2 regions of the Peribacillus sp. NPDC094092 genome follow, and region 1 is predicted to be linked to the other one. Evidence: riboswitches for the same ligand, from Rfam matches in the RefSeq annotation. Region 1 holds a riboswitch; the other holds the start of a gene.
The links. Region 1 has a riboswitch for cyclic di-GMP ahead of ACQKNS_RS13290 (anti-repressor SinI family protein). Riboswitches for the same ligand answer to the same signal wherever they lie in the genome.
Positions count from the first base shown of each region.

Region 2: it holds a riboswitch for cyclic di-GMP, as region 1 does, so the genes downstream of both, ACQKNS_RS17055 (anti-repressor SinI family protein) here and ACQKNS_RS13290 (anti-repressor SinI family protein) in region 1, are expected to answer to the same signal.

Region 1 is NZ_JBNNUC010000002.1:891,726-899,394, forward strand. Features, by position in the region: gene ACQKNS_RS13270 (HPr kinase/phosphorylase) at 1-733, shown strand, start outside; gene ACQKNS_RS13275 (lasso peptide biosynthesis PqqD family chaperone) at 714-1,010, shown strand; gene ACQKNS_RS13280 (lasso peptide biosynthesis B2 protein) at 1,044-1,526, shown strand; gene ACQKNS_RS13285 (ABC transporter ATP-binding protein) at 1,731-3,530, shown strand; cyclic di-GMP riboswitch class I at 3,991-4,078, shown strand; gene ACQKNS_RS13290 (anti-repressor SinI family protein) at 4,097-4,201, shown strand; gene ACQKNS_RS13295 (hypothetical protein) at 5,082-5,213, shown strand; gene ACQKNS_RS13300 (LytR family transcriptional regulator) at 6,404-7,333, opposite strand.
Region 2 is NZ_JBNNUC010000003.1:280,829-288,497, forward strand. Features, by position in the region: gene ACQKNS_RS17035 (YitT family protein) at 1-752, opposite strand, end outside; one part of gene prfB (peptide chain release factor 2) at 940-1,974, opposite strand; one part of gene prfB (peptide chain release factor 2) at 1,976-2,038, opposite strand; gene secA (preprotein translocase subunit SecA) at 2,209-4,722, opposite strand; gene ACQKNS_RS17050 (helix-turn-helix domain-containing protein) at 5,143-5,466, shown strand; gene ACQKNS_RS17055 (anti-repressor SinI family protein) at 5,620-5,760, opposite strand; cyclic di-GMP riboswitch class I at 5,791-5,876, opposite strand; gene ACQKNS_RS17060 (hypothetical protein) at 6,028-6,237, opposite strand; gene hpf (ribosome hibernation-promoting factor, HPF/YfiA family) at 6,518-7,075, opposite strand; gene ACQKNS_RS17070 (flagellar protein FliT) at 7,328-7,669, opposite strand, start outside.

The DNA.
Region 1 (7,669 bases):
CAATACGGCCATTTTCTTGATCCAAGGCGGTAATAGAATAGAATTTTGTCCAATTGATGCGGCACAAGAAGATGAGATTCGGCTTTATATCCTCGGAACTTGCATGGGTGCCATTTTGATTCAAAGAAATATCCTTCCTATACATGGAAGTGCGGTAGCCATAGATGGAAAGGCATATGCGATTGTTGGTGATTCTGGTGCTGGTAAATCCACTCTTGCTTCAGCTTTTTTAAAAAGGGGCTATAAGCTCATGAGTGATGATGTCATACCAGTAACATTGAATAATGAAAATATACCCATTGTAACACCTTCGTATCCACAACAAAAATTATGGTTGGAGAGCTTAAATCATTTTGAAATGGATTCAAATAACTATCAGCCACTCATTGTTAGAGAAGATAAATTCGCTGTTCCTGTTCAAGATCAATTTATTACCGAACAACTCCCGCTTGCTGGTGTATTTGAATTGATCAAGGGTGAAAATGCCGAGATTGAAATTAAGCCAATACCATTTCTTCAAAGATTTTATAAACTGTATCATCATACATACCGCAATTTTTTTATTCAAAGATCTGGTTTGATGGACTGGCATTTCAACACTTCTGCCAAAATGATTAAGAAAATTGAGTTTTTCCAATTACGTAGACCAACGAATCGTTTCACGGCTCCGGACTTATCCGAAATAATTTTACATGCATTAAAAAGGGAGGAAAGTGTTCATGAATATCAATAAACTTGATACAAAAAATCTATATAGTCAAAGTCCAGGAAACATAGTAAGTGACATGGATGGGGAAAAAGTCATGTTAAGCGTTTCTAACGGTAAATACTATAATTTAGGTGAACTGGGCGGGGAAATCTGGGAGCTGATGAAGGAACCCATTACGATTCAAGCGTTAGTTACAACCTTACAGTCCCAATACAATGTCGATCAAACCGATTGTAAAGAGCATGTCACGGACTTTTTAAGTCAATTGCTGGAACAAGGCTTAGTCAGCATCCATTCCTAGTATCATGAATCTTTAGTCTAGGAGGCTAAAACAATGAATATCGTTAAGAAAGCTCAGACTTTTTTAAAATTAAATCTCAAGACAAAGCTGCTGTATATCGAAGCCTTTTTACATTTAGGCCGAGCCCGCTATCTTAAAAGCATTTCCTTTGCAAAAGTTGCCCCAACACTTGGTGAACAGATGAAAGAGTCATCATATGAATTGAATGCAGCGGATAAAGAGAGTTTAGCAAATGTATCGCGGGCTATAAAAATTATGAGCCGCTATACCATTTGGGAAAGCCAGTGTCTAGTAAAGGCAATGGCGGCTATGAAGATGCTCGAAAAACGAAAGATTGATAGCACTCTTTACTTAGGTACAGCAAAAGATGAGAATGGAGGGCTCATTGCACATGCATGGCTGCGCAGTGGACCTTTTTATATAACGGGAGCTGAAGTGATGGATAGGTTCACTGTTGTTTCTATGTTCTCTAAAGAGAATGTAATTAAGGGTCTTAAAGAACAAGAGTCTAGTTAACGGTCTTAACACATTCAATTTTAACCCAATAAACCCTCCAAGGTCCAGGAGTCCACGCCTCATTACCTCACCCATACTTTCTTCATTGTGAATAATACTCTTAGAAAAGTGAATACCCAATACCTTTCCTTCCATTTTCGCGCTTTACCACCGGTAACATGGAGGAAAACGACTAAATATGGACTGTGAATGGAGGATATGGTGATGAAGCATCTGTTACTTTTTACAAAACGAATACATGACTATTCGGGAAAAATATTATATATCAATCTTGTTTGTATGATACTAATAGGTTTTTTGGAAAGTGTAGGGATTTTCTTATTGGTTCCATTGATTGGATTGACCGGTGTAATGGATATAAAAACGGATGAAGTGCCTTTCTTAAGCTGGGTTAATGAATTATTCATCGGAATGCCGGAAACGCTCAGCCTTTTAATAATACTTGGCGCTTATGTGTTATTAATGGTGGGGCAAAGTATTTTTAAGCGGAATCAAACAATCTTGGGAGTGAAAATCCAACAAGGTTTTGTTAGAAAGTTAAGGGACGAGGCGTATGGAAGTCTTCTGCAAGTCAATTGGGGATTTTACTTGAAAAAGAGGAAATCCGATATTATCAACATCATGACAAATGAAACCTTCAATGTAAGTGCAGGGATAAATTTGTTTTTACAGTTCATTTCCTCCCTTATTTTTACTTTCATTCAAATCGGCATAGCTTTTTATTTATCTGTTCCAATGACGAGTTTTATAATAGCCTTTGGGTTCATTCTCATTTTATCGTCACGGAAATTTGTGAAAAAGTCTCAGTCTATTGGGAAGGAAACCTATCAATTAACACAAACCTATTTAGCGGGCATGACAGATCACCTTAACGGAATGAAAGATATAAAAAGTAATTCACTAGAGGAATCTCATTTGAATTGGTTTCTGTCTTTAAGTGAGAGAATGGAAAAAAACAGAATCAAGTTAACGACTTTAAATACTACCTCCCAAATGATCTTCAAAATTGTATCTTCAGTCTTAATTGCCATTTTTGTATTTTTTTCGATAAAGATGTTCATGGCCCAGCCAGCACAATTAATGCTGATTACGGTTATTTTTTCGAGATTATGGCCAAGGTTTACTAGCATTCAATCTAATTTAGAGCAAATAGGATCTACGCTACCATCTTTTAAAGCGCTGTCGGATTTACAAAACCAATGCAGAGATGCAAGAGAGTTATATGAATGCGATTATAAAAATATCAAGCCTATTGAAATTGAACAAGGGTTGGATTGCCGTAATGTTTATTTTAGTTATGATCAAAATAAGGACACCTATGCACTTAAAAATATACACATACACTTACCATCCAACCGCATGACCGCTATTGTAGGGAGATCTGGGGCCGGTAAAAGCACCTTAATCGATATATTAATGGGATTGAATCATCCTGATAGGGGCGAAGTCAGAATAGATGATATCCCCCTTACTAATGACCGACTATTATCGCTGCGCAGGTCCATAAGTTATATCCCGCAGGATCCTTTTCTCTTTAATGCAACAATAAGGGAAAACCTGCTGATCATTGACCCAGATGCAAGTGAGGAATCCATATGGGAGTCTTTGGAGTTCGCAGCAGCCGCTGATTTTGTCAGTAAGCTTCCACAAGGTCTGGATACACTCATCGGTGATCGGGGTGTCCGACTGTCAGGGGGGGAAAGGCAGCGTCTAGTATTAGCCAGAGCGATTTTACGTAAACCGGCCATCCTGGTTTTGGATGAAGCGACAAGTGCATTGGATACCGAGAACGAAGCGAAGATTCAATCGGCTATTGAAAGATTAAAAGGAAAAATGACCATCATCGTCATAGCTCACCGATTATCGACGATTCGCAATGCCGATCAAGTTTTGGTCATGGATCAGGGAGAAATCATTCAGGTCGGTGAATATAACCAGCTAGCGAATGAAAAAAGAGGGATGTTTAGCAATTTACTAGGTATCCAAATGGAATCAAGTGTGTAAATTTTTATTGAAGTTCTCGAACCAGTCAGGTTACAGCCATATTATGGTTTGTAATGCTGGCTTTTTTTCTTAGGGGAAATATTTTAAATCTGAATCAATGAGCGTACTGATTGAAAATATTATATTTTTCTGGAATAACAATTGCGAGATTAGTATAGCGGTTATCTCTCTGTTTTTAATTAAAGTACTTTAAATAAAACGCATTATACCAGTGTTTTCCCAATCTAATGTCGCTTTTTGATGAACGATGTTGAAAAATGACATAAAAAAACGAATAATATTATGAGCTATTATTACGTTTTTAAGTATAATTAACATAAATATAGTTTTAATTAAGGAGAAATTTTTTAAGGGCATGATGGTTTATTTAGTACCATGTAACTAGGGAATCGAAAGACTTTTTCAAGAGATTTATTAATTTATTAATCTTGGAAGAATAATAAAAACTAATGTGAAATATTCTTGAGAAAGGCAAACCTATTGAAAAGTAGGGACGCAAAATTACAGGTCTAAGGCTTGCTAAATGCTAAGACGGCTGTGTTACCACAAGTTGGGTGGGATTTGTCATGGAAGCTAAAAAAGAATGGGAAGAATGGGTTTACCTTATGTTAGAGGCTAAAAATCTAGGATTATCTATTGAAGATGTGCGAGAGTTCATCAAGGGAAAATGAACTGGAAAAAGCAAATCAGGGGATAAAAATTACGTTAGGGAAGGCTGTTAAACAGTCTTCTTTTTTATTTTTATTATCGGAAAAATTGCCGTAAAGGTATCTATAATAAAGAACATGGGGACAATAATAAAAATACAACCTAATTGAGAGGGATTTTTATTATGGATGTACTAAATGCTTTTATGAAGGGGTTATTATGGGGCACTTTATTAAGTGTACCGTTATGGTTGTCATTTTTCGGTTGGATAAAAATAATCATGAATTTTATAAAGTAAGCGCTTAATTAAAATTTTACCTAGGCAGGATATAACATGATAATCATAGAATTTAGTTAATATACATAATGCGTTAGTCATAACCTTCTATACGTTTAAGAAATATAGCCTATAAAAAAATAGTTAATAATACTTAAATATTATTGGTTATGTGCCGATACATTATAGAGATCAAGCAAAGGGACTTCGCAAAGGGCGATGTCAGATAGCTGCCATCAAAATAGAAGGAGATTATTTGATGACAAAAAACAAATTCATTACGTTCGAGGAAGTTTATGAAAAGAAACAAAGAAGCAAGAAAATTTTTGTTGGGACTTATTTTACTATTATTTTAATTTTAATTTCATTAATGACTTTTTTTATGGGGCAATCATAATTTGTGGTATCGAAGGGGCTGAGGAATCGGTCCTTTTTTATTTTTTATCCACTCATATTGACTAGTAGTATTCACTCCTACTGAATATTTCGAAAATGTTAATTTTCAGTAACTTTTCGTTTATATAGTAGATTCCGCTTGCCAATCCCTACTATAATAAAAGAGCTATATTCCTTATTTTGAAAAAAGATTTGGGACAACTTATGAAATGGTGGAGTGGGAATTTCAAATGGATTTTTTTGATATTTTAAAAGACACTTTTGCAAAAGGTGAGTTTGGACAAGATGTTACTGTAAATGAACTTGTGGAGGAGATTAAGGAGAAATTAAGCGGGATCATTGAACAACCTGATAGTATATGATTCGTAAGATACTTCATCCATATTCTGATCGTTTCATGGGCGATGGTCATCTTCCTTTTTTCCTCGCAGACGTATGAGGAGCAAAGCATAACCCCTTTTATAGCACAGTTCAATACTCCATATTGGAATGATAAGCTATTTCATTCTTGTATGGAGGGGGCAGGGACTCTAGTCCTTGGCCGTACCCTTAGCAAGACGACATGCTGGACACGTTAGCGGTTTGCTAAGAATCTTCTTTTCTCTTTTCTTGTTTCGTTAAAGAAGGTGGCATTCAATTCGATACATATAATTTATGAGCATGTTTATTACATGCTTTTTTTCGTTTTCTTAATATATAAGAATGATAACCTGTGAAAAACTAAGATTCTTATAGGCGTCTTTTGGCGGGTATTCTTCTGGTATAGAAGCTTGTATTATTTTTCATGGACGAGTGGTTTAAAAAGCTTTCGAAGCTGCAATTTCCGATTCTGGAAGATTAAGTGCAACATCGTCGCCTTATAATTTTATTGAATATGAATGTTAAGACTTTTCCGAATGATGTAGGCCGATTCTAAATAAGGTGAAGAACTGGAGTCTGGATAAGGTTGGAAGGCAGCATAAATCGGCCTATGAAATACCAGAGTTACACAGGTCTTCAATTATCGCTATAGGGCGTTTACTTTGAAACAAGATTGCCATGTCGTAAGAGAAAAAGGCGAATGCTGTTTGTTATGTGATATAAGTTTAAATAGATTCCTCTCCTTTTTCATGTTCAAGTTTATTTTATTGAAAAGGGAGAGGCGCTGCTCTCGTATAATGCCGAATGGATTTACTTCTCATGAAACATATTTCATTCTTGAACGATCACTGATGGCTTTCAGAATAAACATTTTGTCCTGTGTGCTTAGCATAGCCCAGCTGCCTGCTTTGATTTTCATTTAAATACACTCCTTTTGTTTAGGTTGATTTATGATTGTTGATGAATGTTGGTTGTGGAATTCCGGGTCCAAAGAATAATTGAGTCTAGTGATGAAGGGGCAAGGGGAGATGGAATATTCTGCTCATATTAGATTATACCGTCTTTTAATGCCTAATAAACAACAAAAATTCCAACAAATCTCTACATTTGGTGTTCGTTTTTTGTCAGAATATTGGACGGGGAAAATGAAAAAGCTGTCAGGATGCGGGTCCGGACAGCTCTTACATTTTTCTTATTTAATGGATAATTGTTCTTTTAATTCGGATTGAACCTTTTCTTTTTCTTCATCCGACACGATATTATAGTAGACTCCGTCGATTTTCGTTCCATTTCCTGGAATAGTTGCTTGGGTAATGCTTTTGCTTGCTTCCCTATAGTTCTTTTGGATGTCCATCATGTCATCAAACGTCAAATTCGTCTGGATATTTTTACTTAATGCATCGAATACATCATCGTATTTCGTCAGGGATGAAAGGCTTGCACCTTCCTTGATGACAGCCTCTATGATGGCGCGTTGTCTGGATTGACGGCCATAATCACCATTCGGATCTTCATATCTCATTCGCGAATATTTAAGCGCATCTTCTCCATTTAGATTAATGCTTCCCTTTGCAAAATGGACGCCTTCATAAGTGAAGTCCAGATCGTTTTGAACGGTCACGCCGCCGACTGCGTCAACGATATCCTTAAAGCCTTCCATATTGATCTTCATATAATAGTCGATTGGGATATCAAGGAAGTTTTCAACGGTATCCATGGACATTTTCGCGCCGCCGAAGGCAAATGCATGGTTGATTTTATCCTGTGTACCATGGCCGACGATCTCGGTCCGTGTATCACGCGGAATGCTTAGCATTTTGACCGATTTCTTTTGTGGATTGACTGTCAAGACGATCATTGTATCTGAACGGCCTTTGTCGCCATCACGTTCATCGACGCCAAGCATGAGCATCGAGAATGGCTCCTGGTCTGATAGTGCAAGGTCTTTCGTTCGTTTATCCGTGGTACGGTCTATTGGTGTATGCATCGTGTCAACGGTTTTTGTCAGTGAATTCCATACGGAGTAGGCAAAGGCTCCCCCAGCTAGAATGAAAAGTAGGACAATTATCCCAACTACCTTCAGCCATGTCCGTTTCTTTTTCTTCTTTTTTTCATGTCTCATATTTTACTTCCTTCCTCTTTTTCTAACCACTTCATCTATTATATTTAATTTCATAGTAAAAGAATAGTATATTTTACTATTTTATAATACCTTTTACATATTTTGGTGTGTCATTTGTTAATAAGTTAAACAAAATGAGGGGATAGGACGTTTGATCGATTAAAATTTTAATTTAGTTACTGATTGAGAAAATTGCACTTTTTTCGTTGTTGGTTATGTAATTTGGCCTAGGGTTTACTTTTTTGTTTACATCCAGAAATATTGTGCCGACGGTAAGTTTTGTCATTACCATGTTTATGTGTGTTTATGATGATCTCGAAAGGATTCAGCGACTGA
Region 2 (7,669 bases), on a different contig from region 1:
GGGTCAACGAGTTTAACCAATTGTTTCAATTTGGTGAATTCCGACTGGTCTATCACGCACATCAAAATTGGACGAGTATCATCCGTATAGCCGCCATACCCGGATATGCCTGTTACACCCCGGTCCAGCTCATGTATGATAGCATCCCTTACTTCCATTTCTTTATTCGTGATAATTAATGACATCTTCGACCGGTTCAAACCAATCTGGACGAGGTCGATCGTCTTGCTTGTCACATATAGCCCTATTAATGCATAAAGCCCTTTTTCAATATCAAAAACGATGGCAGCACTCAAAACGATGATTCCATCGATGACAGCCACACAGGTCCCCAATGACAGATGGGTATACTTATGGAAAATCTGTGCCGCCAAATCGGTCCCCCCTGTGGAACCCTTCCCGCGAAAGACGATCCCAAGCCCAAGTCCGACCATCATCCCCCCGCAAATCGAACCAAGCAAAGCATCGTTCGTCCATGCTTCCCAATCCTTTGTCAGAAATACCACAAAAGGCAAAAACAAGGTTCCAATCAGGCTTTTGGCCCCGAAATGCCTTCCAAGGATAATAAGCCCCGCAATGAACAAAGGGATGTTAAAACCCCAAAGTACATAAGCCGGCTCCCAACCGAGAGTTGAATCGAGAATCGTGCTAATCCCGCTGACCCCGCCAGATGCAACCTGGTTTGGCAGTAAGAATACATTAAAACCAATGGCAATTATGGCCGAACCGACAATCACCAATCCATACTCCATTAACTTCTGAATTAAAGGGTGCTTCTGCTCCCGGTACCTTTTCTTCATTCTGCATAAGTCTCCTCGAACCATCATTATTATCTAGTATTGGCCGAACGAGGTAGAGCATCCCTTTTCCATCCTGTAAATGTCAGCCAGGAAATCATAAAAAAAGCCGGACCGGGGAATCCGGTCCGACTGGCTGATCTTATAATTTTGAACGCAAGTACGCATCAATGAACATATCGATATCCCCATCCATGACCGCTCCCAAGTTTCCGGTCTCCGCACTAGTACGGTGATCTTTAACCATGGAATACGGGTGGAAAACATAAGAACGAATTTGGCTGCCCCAGCCAATTTCCTTTTGCTCACCACGGATTTCATCCAATTCCGCTTGTTGCTGTTCAATTTCACGTTGATATAATTTGGCTTTCAGCATATTCATGGCCTGGGCCTTGTTTTTGATTTGAGATCTTTCATTTTGGCACGTTACTACGGTGTTCGTAGGTATATGGGTGATCCGGACTGCAGAGTCCGTTGTATTGATATGCTGACCACCTGCACCACTTGCCCGGTACGTATCGATTTTCAAATCTTCCGTGCGTACTTCTATATTGATCGTCTCATCGAATTCCGGCATGACTTCACATGAAACGAATGAAGTGTGGCGTCTCCCTGAGGAATCGAAAGGAGAAATCCGGACAAGACGGTGTACTCCTTTTTCCGCTTTCAAATAACCATAGGCGTTATGGCCTTTGAAAATTAAAGTGACACTCTTGATTCCAGCCTCATCACCTGGAAGGTAATCAAGGGTTTCCACTTTAAAGCCTCTTTTTTCACCCCATCTTGTATACATACGAAGCAGCATGGAACCCCAATCCTGGGACTCGGTTCCGCCTGCACCAGGATGCAGTTCAAGAATGGCATTTTTCGAGTCATATTCTTCACTTAGTAAAAGTTGAAGTTCAAAGTCATTCATTTTTTGTGAAAGGATCGTGATTTCTTCTTCCAGCTCAGCCAAAAGTTCTTGATCATTCTCCTCCTTCACTAATTCATATGTCAGATCCAGATTTTCATATGATTCATTCAGTTCGGACAATTGATTGACTTGTTCTTTCAAAGCATTCGTTTCATTGATGACAATTTGTGCTTTTTGCTGATCATTCCAAAAATCGGGATGTGTCATCTCATTTTCAAGCTGTGCGATTCGTGCCTCTTTTTCATCTAAGTCAAAGAGACCCCCTAAAGTCCGTTAATCGTTGCGCTGTCCGTTCAAGTTCATTTCTTATTTCTGCTAATTCCATTTCTCTTCACCTCATTAAGTATGTTAAAAAAAATCCCTGAAGAGGGATTCTCTTCATTACAAATAAACCTCTTCAAACTATATGCAAATATATGGCTTTTTGCAAACTAAACATGAAAAGAGGCGGCAAGCCTTACACTTAACCGTCCCATAATCATTATACACCTAACTTTAGCCTAAATTGCCATGGCAATTCTTATATTTTTTACCGCTGCCGCATGGGCATAACGCGTTCCGGCCAACATCTTCCTTTTTCCGGGCAGGGGCCTTTTTCACTTTTCCCCCGTCTTCTTCCTTGGGATTGACCGCTTGTCCTTTTATGACTTCCTTACGCTCCAAATTGTTGCGGATTTCAGCCTTCATGATGTATTTGGCGACTTCATCTTCCATTGAAGCAATCATGGCTTCAAACATTGCAAAACCTTCAGATTGATATTCACGTAACGGATCAATTTGGCCATAAGCGCGAAGGTGGATCCCTTGGCGCAATTGCTCCATTGCATCAATATGGTCCATCCACTTACTATCGACCGCACGAAGAACGATTACTTTTTCGAACTCACGCATTTGTTCTTCAGATAGTTCTTCTTCTTTTTGGTCATAGCTTTCTTTCACTTTCGCTAAAATGAACTCAACCAATTCCGATTCATTTTTCCCTTCCAATTCAGCTACAGTGATTGAACCTTCATTAAATAGGTTGCCATTCAGGTAATCCACAAGGCCTTGTAAATTCCAGCCTTCCTCATCACCCATTGGTGCGAACGCAACAACATTTCGCTCGATGGATGCCGTAATCATCCTTTCGACGATTTCACGTAAGTTTTCACTTTCCATTACATCGAAACGCTGTTTATATATAATTTCCCGTTGTTGACGGAGAACATCATCATACTGCAGCAATTGCTTACGTGAATCAAAGTTATTCCCTTCGACCCGTTTCTGTGCGGATTCGACGGCCCTTGTCACCATTTTACTTTGAATTGGCTGAGAATCATCCATTCCAAGGCGCGCCATCATGTTTTTCATATTATCCGAACCGAAGCGGCGCATCAATTCATCTTCCATTGATAAATAGAATTGAGTGACCCCTGGGTCTCCCTGACGGCCTGACCGACCACGCAGCTGGTTATCTATACGCCTGCTTTCATGACGTTCCGTGCCGATGACAGCAAGGCCTCCAAGCTCCTTGACGCCTTCACCAAGCTTGATATCCGTACCGCGTCCTGCCATGTTCGTAGCAATCGTAACTGCACCTTGATTACCTGCATTCGCAATGATTTCCGCCTCACGCTCATGGTTCTTGGCATTCAAAACATCATGAGGGATGCCTTTTTTGGATAAATAGGCGGAAATGACTTCAGATGTTTCGATGGCAACCGTACCGACAAGCACAGGCTGGCCCTTTATATGTCGCTCGGCGATGTCTTCCACAACAGCCTTGAACTTCCCATCAGTTGTCGCGTATATAAGATCTGCCCTGTCATCCCTGATGATAGTCCTGTTTGTCGGAATCGCAATGACATTCATATTATAAATATTGCGGAATTCCTCTTCTTCCGTTTTGGCTGTACCTGTCATGCCTGAAAGTTTTTCATACATCCTGAAATAGTTCTGGAATGTAATCGTCGCGAGGGTCATGCTTTCATTTTGAATTTCAAGACCTTCTTTCGCTTCGATCGCCTGGTGGAGACCTTCACTGTAACGGCGGCCTTTCATCAAACGGCCAGTGAATTGGTCAACGATGACTATCTCGCCTTCCTGGACCACATAATCCACATCCAAATGCATGGAAACATGCGCCTTTAGAGCCTGATTGATATGATGATTCAAAGTAACGTGATTAATATCGAACAAATTATCGATATTAAACGCTTTTTCAGCTCGATTCATCCCATCTTCCGTCAGCTGAACACCTTTTGTCTTTTCATCATATGTGTAGTCCGTCTCTTTTTTTAGGGTTCTCACAAACGCATTGGCCTGGATATAAAGCTGAGCCGACTTTTGTGCGGAACCGGAAATGATCAATGGCGTTCTCGCCTCATCGATCAAAATCGAATCGACCTCATCAATGACGGCAAAGTGCAGCGGGCGCTGTACCATTTGTTCTTTATATAGCACCATATTGTCACGAAGATAATCAAAACCTAACTCATTATTGGTACTGTACGTAATATCCGCATTGTACGCCGCCTGCTTTTCTTCTTTAGAATGACTGTTCAAATTCAATCCGACGGTCAAACCGAGGAAATCATACAATACACCCATCTCGGTGGCATCACGGTGTGCCAGGTATTCATTGACAGTAACGACATGCACACCTTTACCGGTAAGCGCATTTAAATAAACAGGCATGGTGGATGTCAGGGTTTTACCTTCCCCAGTTTTCATCTCGGAGATATTTCCATCATGAAGGGATGCCCCACCCATGATTTGAACACGGTAAGGATATAAGCCCAAAGCACGCTTTGCCCCTTCACGCGCAACCGCAAAAGCCTCGACAAGCAAATCATCAACGGTTTCCCCATTTTGATAACGCTCTTTAAACTCGTCGGTTTTGGCACGCAATTGTTCATCCGATAGCGCAGCCGTCCCATCAGCCAGTGCTTCGACCTGATCGGCGATTTTTTCTAAACGTTTGATTTCTCGCTTATTCGGATCAAAAACTTTATTTAATATATTAAGCATTCAATAACGCTCCTCTATTATGGTAATGATCGTTCATTGACTAAATTCATATAAGTAAGAAGAAACACATCTTCCATTATTACTGATGTACGCTTAATTTTACCACTTCTATCATAGAGGTACAACTTCATGTCACTTCCCTGGTATAGACCTGAATTCAATTCTTGCGAAAAACAATGGATAAATGAGGAGTAATACTGTTAAAATAGAAGGAAGTATAAAAAATATGCTGAAAACTCCCCACTATTCCATATGTAAACGAGAATTATCCATAACCTTCCATCACTAGATGCTATGTCCTCTCTAGCGATTGCATGTCAAGGTAATCCAACCTTTATAGCCGTCATGTTTTGAATGATAAGGTGGGCGACTGAAACTTAATAGCGGAAGATAAATAGAACATGTTTCGAGGTGGTATTGATGATTGGTGAACGTGTAAAAAAACTGCGAGAAGAAAAGAAAATGTCGATGACTGAACTTGCCGATAAAGCGGGTGTGGCAAAGTCTTATTTAAGTTCGCTCGAGCGGAACTTACAAACGAATCCTTCTATTCAATTTCTTGAAAAAATCTCCGCCGTACTTAACATTCCTGTCGATGCCCTGCTTTATGATGCACCAAATAAGGAAACCTTGGACAGTGACTGGATGAAAATCGTTGAAGAAGCCATGAATTCTGGTGTTTCAAAACAACAATTCAGGGAATTCATCGAGTTTAATAAATGGAGAAAAGATAAAGAAGAGTAGAGTGGTAGTGCACTAGTTTACCTACATAATCCAAAAGACTATAGTTTAAATAAGCTAGACTCACTAGAATCTCAAGGAGAAATAAACCCTATAAACAGCTAATGAATGAATCGAACCACTGTTTATAGGGATGCTCTCGATCTTGTTCGGAACCTATTTTCCATCGTTCTCCTCAAAATTCACCTCAACGCTTTCCCTTTTCAAAAAAGCACTGATTTCCTCTTTTTTGAAACCCAAACTCCTTGCTTCAGAAATCAATTTCACCCATTCTTGATCCATTGCCACATTAGCCACCTCTTCTACCTCCTAAAATACCCTTGTATTTCAGGCAGACCAGCCATCATAGTCATAAGGACCTTAGACCTGTGCCTTTGCGCCCTAATCTTTCAATAAGTTTGCCTTTGTCATGGTACTTATTACCAAATACAGTGCTTATAATCATATTATAACGGAAACACACTCCATATATTGTTATTTTATGACGGTAATACTCATAAATGCAAAAACTTTTATCCGACAAAATATTACAATATTATGAAAATTCACAGTTCAGGTCATTCATCACGGACTAATTCCATTTCGTTTTCTTGTATAATAGGGAATATTGCTCTTCTTAATATTCCGCTTGGGTGTATTGATTCTCTCAATTATAAGTGCATCGAGGGCTTTTTGCGCAGTTAAATCCTCACTGCAGGTCGGGCAACGCCACTTTCCATCTTCCGCACTGCTAAAAGAAGCCCTATGGCATGTATGGCAATTCTTTTGATACAAGTTATCCAACCCCTCTGCACCTTATTCAAATTGTTTTTTATAAATAAACAGTTGTTCTTTTTAAAGAACTAACAATTCGAGTATAGTGCAAAAGTCAGAGGTATTTAAATAGGTAAAATTAACTATTTATCTTAATAAAGAACATCAATAGTTCTTTTAAATGAACTTTCGGATTTTATAGAGAACAAAATTTTTTATAGTAAATCAATAAATAGCCGACGAATTCTATCAAAAAAGCACAACCCAGAGGCTGGGTTGTGCTTTTATCTTAGATTAATAGTTAACTAGGTTCAATCAATCCATAACGTCCATCTTTTCGGCGGTACACTACGTTTGTTGTGTTAGTATCCGCATTCGTGTAAACGAAGAAACTGTGACCAAGCATATTCATTTGCAAAATCGCTTCTTCACTGTCCATCGGCTTTAAATCAAAGCGCTTATTGCGGACCACTTCAATATCATTATCTTCTTCGAATTCATCCACCACTTCGTCAACATCCGTATTGAAGGCGAATGCATCGGGTGTCGTCGATAGATTGTTCCGGAACTTACGATTGACCTTCGTTTTATGTTTACGAATTTGGCGTTCAAGCTTATCATTGATCAAGTCAATGGCAGCATACATATCCGCATTTTCCTCTTCAGCGCGAAGAACCAAATTCTGCATGGGAATCGTCACTTCGACCTTAGATGTATTATTGTTCACTTTTAAATTCACTAACACATTCGCATCTGGTGTATTGTTAAAATATCTTTCTAACTTGCCAATTTTCTTTTCGACGTATTCTCGAATTGCTGGAGTTACCTCAATGTTTTCACCGCGTACGTTGTAATTCATAAAGTGAGTCCTCCTTAAATTAAGACTATACAGTTAGATTCTACAATACCCCTCCGGTTCCCTTTAGAAACACATCATGAAATATGTCGAAATAATGAAACAGTTGTCGGAAGGTTTGGAAAGGGTTGATGTCTGCCCTATCTTCATTATATCAAATGCTATGCTATAAAGAAAAAATTAAGCCTACTTTATTTACAGAAAATTTAAAAATATTTAACATAAAAACCGTTTGGAATCCAAACGGCAGGGTAATCAATTTCTTTTATCATAAAACACGCCATCCACTGATAGACTTTCATACGGATTCGTGTATTTATTGGATGATCGTTTCTTCTTGTTTATTTCCTGGATATCCCGTTGTATCTCCTGCTTTTGGAGCTTCAGCAAGCGATCGACCTGTTGGTTGAGCAACAGTACTGCACGGCCCAATTGTTGCTCTTCACATGTAAAGGGCGGGTTGATTTGGGAAAGAAGCCCATCTCGCCGATCAATCAGCTTTGTGACCCTTTCTATTTTATCATCACGTTTTGTAATCGAGCGGTCTTCCAGAACGGCAAGCAATTCAGCAGTCAAATCATGAAAGGTTCTAATCAC